DNA from 2 places in the Pseudodesulfovibrio mercurii genome. Region 1 is predicted to be linked to the other one. Evidence: riboswitches for the same ligand, from Rfam matches in the RefSeq annotation. Region 1 holds a riboswitch; the other holds the start of a gene.
What was found. A riboswitch is a leader RNA that binds a small molecule or an ion and turns the genes downstream of it on or off. The one in region 1 is predicted to bind cobalamin.
Positions count from the first base shown of each region.

Region 2: another riboswitch for cobalamin. It lies ahead of DND132_RS06245 (ribonucleoside triphosphate reductase); the one in region 1 lies ahead of DND132_RS16925 (sirohydrochlorin cobaltochelatase).

Region 1 is NC_016803.1:3,760,807-3,764,181, reverse strand. It holds gene DND132_RS16930 (chemotaxis protein CheA) at 1-1,570, shown strand, start outside; cobalamin riboswitch at 1,566-1,742, shown strand; gene DND132_RS16925 (sirohydrochlorin cobaltochelatase) at 1,869-2,843, shown strand; gene DND132_RS16920 (FecCD family ABC transporter permease) at 2,848-3,375, shown strand, end outside.
Region 2 is NC_016803.1:1,353,008-1,356,382, forward strand. It holds gene DND132_RS06235 (multidrug effflux MFS transporter) at 1-153, shown strand, start outside; gene DND132_RS06240 (methylenetetrahydrofolate reductase) at 472-1,347, shown strand; cobalamin riboswitch at 1,412-1,586, shown strand; gene DND132_RS06245 (ribonucleoside triphosphate reductase) at 1,762-3,375, shown strand, end outside.

The sequences.
Region 1 (3,375 bases):
AGGGGTCATCGCCCTGCTCGACATGCTGAAGGACGGCATCACCCCGGTCAACAGCGACATCATCTCCTCCCTGCTCGGCATCTGCGAGGCCCAGAAGAAGTTCTTCTTCGCCCTGGGCGGTCTGCTCGAGGGCAGCGCCGACGCCCTGGCCAAGATCCGGACCAAACCGTCCGCGCCCGTGGTCGAGGAATCCGAGGCGGAGGCGGCCAAGGCCTTCGAGGAACCGCCCGCCGCCGAGGCCGAGGTCCCCGAAGAGGCGGCCCCGGCCGAGTCCGCCCCGGCCGGCGAGCCCGACAAGGCCGACGCCAAGGCGGACAACCGGACCGACGCCAAGAGCTCGGCCACTGCCATCTCCTCCATCCGCGTGGCCACGGACCGGCTGGACCGGGTCATCGAGCTGGTCGGCAAGCTCATGGTCACCTACGCCGTCATCGCCCAGGGCGGGGCCACGAGCATGACCCAGATGGCTTCCAGCCTGCGCGAACTGGACAACGTCATCACCCGGCTCCAGCAGGAGGTCAACGCCATCCGCCTGGTGCCGCTCAAGCAGATTTTCATGCCCATGCACCGGCTGGTCAAGAGCCTGTCCCAGAAGATCGGCAAGAAGCTCGACTTCGAGGTCAAGGGCGACGAGCTGGCCCTGGACAAGACCATCGTGGAGTCCCTGAACGAGCCCCTGGTTCACCTGCTGCGCAACGCCGTGGATCACGGCCTGGAGGACCCCGCGGGGCGCAAGGCCGCGGGCAAGCCGGAGAGCGGCACCGTGACCCTGGCCGCCTGGCGCAAGGGCGACAGCGCCTTCATCCAGGTGTCCGACGACGGGCGCGGCCTGGACCCGGACCGCATCCTGGCCAAGGCCCTGGAAAAGGGGCTGGCCGACCCGGACAAGGAGTACGAGACCGAGGAAATCCTCCAGTTCGTGCTCCAGAGCGGCTTCTCCACCGCCGAGAAGATCACCGACGTGTCCGGGCGCGGCGTGGGCATGGACGCGGTGGTCAACGCCATCAAGGTCGCCCTGGACGGCGACGTGTCCATCGAGAGCACGCTCGGCAAGGGCGCGGCCTTCACCATCACCGTCCCCCTGGACCGCTCGGCCAACGAGGGCATCGTCGACGCCCTGGTCTGCAAGGTGGGCGGCGATACCTTCATCATGCCCAGCCGCGACGTGGTCGAGATATACATGCCCCGGCGCCACGACGTGGTCGAGCTGCCCGACGGCCGCGAGACCGTGGACGTGCGCGGCGAGATTCATGCCCTGCTCCGCCTGGCCGACCTCCTGGAGCTGACCCCGGAGATCGACAACATCGAGATGGCCCAGGCCATCGTGGTCCGGGTGGGCGACTACAAGGGGGCCATCCTGGTGGACGAGGTCCTCAGGCAGCAGCAGGTGGTCATCACCGGCTTCACCGTGCCCGTGAACGAGATCTTCGACGTGCCCATCCTGGGCTACGGCATGATGGGCGAATCCGACGCCCTGGTCATTGACGCCGAGGAGATGATCCAGCAGTTCCAGGCGCGCATCGCCCGGAACGCGCAGTCGTCCTTGACAGGAACGCCCGCCGGGGCATAGTGCTCAGTCTTCAGGTGTCCTCGGACTCGATAGGGAATCCCGTGAAAATCGGGAGCGGACCCGCCGCCGTGACGTCCTGCCGAACCGTCTCCATTCACGCCACTGGGCCTCGCCTGGGAAGGCGGAGACGGGAGGGACCAGCCGGAAGACCTGCCTGAAGCGATCACAAGGACTTGCCACGGTGGTACGTGGGCTTGCCGCCGAGGTATCGAAGGGAAAAATACGGACTCCCCTTCCTCTGAATTCGCTGAGGAAGGGGCTTTTCTTTTCCCTTACCCGCCCTTTTTCGGAGAACATCATGACGTTCGTCAGAAACGCCGCCTTCCTGCTGCTCGCCCTGCTCCTGGCCGTCCCGGCCCGGGCCGGGCACCACGACGAGGGCCCGGTCAAGACGGCCATCGTCCTGGCCGCCTTCGGCACCTCCTACCCCGAAGCGGTCAAATCCATCCTGAACATCAAGACCAAGGTGGAACAGGCCAACCCCGGCGTGCCCGTGCGCCTGGCCTTCACCTCCAACATCATCCGCCGCATCTGGCAGAAGCGCCAGGACGACGCGGCCTGGCAAAAGGCCCACGCGGACATCCCCGCCGAGGTCCTGTTCGTCAAGCACCCCCTGGCGACCATCGCGGACCTCCAGAACGACGGCTACCGCGACGTCGCCGTCCAGTCCCTGCACGTCTTCGCGGGCGAGGAGTTCACCGACCTGGCCGCCCTGGTCGACGGGCTCCGGTCCATCCACACCATGAAGGCCAAGAACGAGCCCTTCGTCCGTCTGGTCCTGGGTCGTCCCGCCCTGGGCATGCCCGGCGACGCCCGGCCATACGGCGAGGACATGGCCCGCGCGGCCAAGGCCCTCAAGGGCGACGTGGACCAGGCCAGGGAGATGGGCGCGGCCCTGGTCTACATGGGCCACGGCAACGACTTCTTCTCCACGGGCATCTACGCGGAGTTCCAGAAGGTGCTCCAGGCCGAGTACGACTACCCCATCTTCATCGGCTGCGTGGAGGGCTACCCGGCCTTCGACGACATGACCCCGCAGCTCAAGGCGTCGGGCGAGAGGAAGGTCCTGCTCAAGCCGTTCATGATCGTGGCCGGGGACCACGCCTCCAACGACATGGCCGGGGACGAGGACGACTCGTGGAAGGTCATGCTGACCAAACAGGGCTTCGACGTGACCACCGACCTGCGCGGCCTGGGCATGCTCGACGGCTGGGCCGCCATCTACGTGGACCATCTCGCCGACGCCATGACCCAAAAACCGGGCGCGAAATAACCGCATGACCGACGCCGCTCCCCGCACCCCCCTGCGCAACGGCCTGACCGTGGCCCTGCTCGCCGCCGGGCTGGCCGGGCTGGTCCTGGCCGCCTGCACCCTGGGAGTCGTCCACATCCCGCCGGACGAAGTCCTGCGCGGGCTGCTTGACGGCCTCACGGGAGGGGTGTCGGGAGCGGCGGATTCCCTGGACTCCACCGGCGCGGGCATCCTCTTCGACGTCCGGCTGCCGCGCATCCTGACCTGCACGGCCGTGGGCTTCGGCCTGGCCGTGGCGGGCGCGGTCTTCCAGGGGCTGCTCCTGAACCCCCTGGCCGACCCGTTCACCCTGGGCGTGTCCTCGGGCGCGGCCTTCGGCGCGGCCCTGGCCCTGCTCCTGGGGCTCGCCTTCCTCGGCCCGGCCACCCTGCTGGTCCTGGCCTTCGCGGGCGCGGCCCTGACGCTGGCCGCCGTCATCTCCCTGGCCGGGCGGGACGGCGAACTCTCCCCGGCCTCGCTCATCCTGGCCGGCGTCATCGTCTCGGCCATCCTC
Region 2 (3,375 bases), 1.5 Mb from region 1:
GCCGGGGCCAGCGCCCTGGCCCCCCTGCTCAACACGGTCTGGGCGCCGGGCAAGGCCATGGGACTGGCCATGCTCTGCGCCGCGCTCCTGGCTTCGGGATTGTACGTGGTCTTCGGGAGGGCCAGGCGGAACCGGGCGCAGGCCCCCGCCTGATCGGCGAGGTCCGTTCGCCCGGCCCGACCGGGTCCGGTGGACGCCTACCCGCCACGGGACGTCCCTGTTTCGGCAATCCCTGTCCGGCCCGGATTTTTTCCACGGAACAGGGGTTGCCTTTTTGGACGGTCCGCTATATCAATACATATTGATATACGAATTTAGTCGACAACGCCGGCGGCGTGCACCCCCCGGACCTTGCCGGGCCACGGGCCGCGCCGCCAACGGCGGCCCCATTCGACACACAACACACGGCGGGCGGACCGGGAACGGCACGGAGCCGGTCCGGTCCGGGATCGCCGGAAGAAAGGACAGACCATGAAGATCATCGATCGCATCCGGGACAACGGCCCGTTTCTCTCCCTCGAATTCTTTCCGCCCAAGGAGCGCGACCAGTGGCCCCGCTTCTTCGGACAGGTGGAGCGGCTGGCCGGGCTCGATCCCCTGTTCGCCTCGGTCACCTACGGGGCCGGAGGCTCGTTCCAGGACAACACCCTGGAGATCGCGGCCGAGGTGCACAAGCGGTTCGGGCTGACGACCATGTCGCACCTGACCTGCGTGGGCGCGGAGAAACGGTCCATCGCCGCGTACATGGACCGGTTGCTCGAGGCGGGCGTCAGCGACGTCCTGGCCCTGCGCGGGGACATGCCGGGCAACGACCCGGCCGAGGTCTGGAAGGACTTCCGGCACGCCTCGGACCTGGTGGAGTTCGTGCGTCAGGGGTGGCCGGAGGCGGGCGTGGCCGCGGCCTGTTATCCCGACGCCCACCCCGAGTCCGGGTCCATCGACGACGACCTGCGCTGGACCTGCCACAAGTTCAACACGGGCGCGGACTTCGGCGTGACCCAGTTGTTCTTCGACGTGCGCCGCTACCAGGACCTGGTGCGCAGGCTGCGTTCCCGTGGCATCGACAACCCCGTGGTGCCGGGCATCCTGCCGGTCCTGGCCATGCAGTCCCTGGACCGCATCCTGTCCCTGTGCGGGGCGAACATCCCGCTCAAGCTCTACCTGGAGATCCGGGAGGCCTTCGACACCGGCGGCGACGAGGCCGTGCGGCGCAAGGGCGTGGACATCGCCCGGCGGCAGATCCGCGAGCTCCTGGCCCTGGGGGCTCCCGGCATCCACTTGTATTCCTTGAATAACGCCGATGTCTGCCTGGACATCCTCCGGGATGTGCCGGAGCTGCGCGGCTAGGCTGAAAGGCGCGCCCCGGCGAATCCGTCCTTGCGCTTCGCCGGGGCTTTGGCTATTCTCGAAAAGTTCTAGATGTCCTTCAGGTGGCCGTAGGCCATAACAGGGAATCCGGTGCGAAGCCGGAGCGGTCCCGCCGCTGTAATCCCCCATGGAGGTCCGGTCCGAATGCCACTGCCGCGAGGCGGGAAGGCGGGCCGGGCGGGGAGAGTCAGAAGACCTACCTGAAGCGTTTCCTGCCGGATGCGGATCGCGGAACCCGCGTGCGGACAAGAATGCGTATCACCCGACAACCGTCGCCGGGACCTGCGGTGCCGCCGCCAGGTCCGTTCATCGACGACAGTGCAGGCAGTCCCCTTGCGGCCGCACCCCGTGCGGCGCGCCCTTCCGCTTTCGACGCCTGCAAGAGATTCCCCAATGCCCAGCAAAATACTCAAGCGTGACGGCTGCATCGAAACCTGGTCCACCAAACGGATCGGCAACGCCATCTTCAAGGCCCTCAAGGGCAGCGGCATCAAGGACCCGCTGCTGGCCGACCGGCTGGCCGGAAAGGTGGAAAAAAAGCTCAAGGACGTGGACATCCCCGAGCAGGAACAGGTCCAGGACATGGTCCAGGAGGTCCTCATGGAGGCCCGCCTGTTCAAGGTGGCCGAACGCTACATCATCTACCGCGAAAAGCGGCGCGAGCTGCGCTCCCAGGACGAGGCCTTCCTGGACATCGCCCAGGTGACCGACGGCTACCTGAACAACGTGGACTGGCGGGTCAACGAGAACTCGAACATGACCCACTCCTACCAGGGGCTGATCCTGCACATGGCGGGCGCGGTCCAGGCCCGGTACATGCTCGAAAAGTACCCCGAGGAGGTCCGCCTGGCCCACACCCACGGCTACTTCCACATCCACGACCTGTCCTTCGGTCTGGCCGGATACTGCTCGGGCTGGTCCCTGCGCGATCTGCTGCTCGAAGGGTTCAACCTGCGCGACCGCTGCTCGTCCACCCCGGCAAAACACTTCGACGCGGCCTGCGGCCAGATGGTCAACTTCCTCGGCACCCTGCAGAACGAATGGGCCGGGGCCCAGGCCTTCAACAACGTGGACACCTACCTGGCCCCGTTCATCCGCAACGACGGGCTCAGCTACCACGACGTCAAGCAGCAGATCCAGAAACTGCTCCACAACCTCAACGCCACCTCGCGCTGGGGCGGGCAGTCGCCGTTCACCAACTTCACCCTGGACTTCGTGCCGCCCGCGCACATCGCCAAGGAACCGGTGATCATCGGCGGCGAGTTCAAGGATTCCACCTACGGCGAGTACGCCGAGGAGATGGCCATGTTCAACCGCGCCTTCCTGGAGGTCATGCTCCAGGGCGACGCGGACGGGCGCATCTTCTCCTTCCCCATCCCCACGTACAACGTGACCAAGGACTTCCCCTGGGAATCCGAGGAAGGCAGGCTGCTGCTCAAGATGACCGCCAAGTACGGCGCGCCCTACTTCCAGAACTTCATCAACTCGGACCTGAACCCCGAGGACGTGCGCTCCATGTGCTGCCGCTTGCAGATGGACCTGCGCGAAATCCGCAAGAAGACCGGCGGCCTGTTCGGCGCGGGCGACCTGACCGGGTCCATCGGCGTGGTCACCCTGAACCTGCCCAAGCTGGCCTACCTCGCCCACAACGAGGAGGACTTCATGGACCTCATCGCCGAGTACGCCCGGCTGGCCTCGGAGTCCCTGGAGTTCAAGCGCAAGGTGGTCCAGCAGAACCTGGACGCGGGCATGTTCCCGTTCTCCCGGCGCTACCTCAAGAACGGGTTCAAGGGCCACTTCTCGACCATCGGGCTCATCGGCGGCCACGAGGCGTGCATGAACCTGCTGCACAAGGGGCTCGACACCCCGTCCGGCTCGATGCTCATGCAGAGGGTGCTCAAACTCCTGCGCCGCCTTGTGGTCCGGTTCCAGGAGGAGACCGGCAACCTGTACAACCTCGAGGCCACGCCCGGCGAGGGCACCTGTTACAGGCTGGCCAAGATCGAC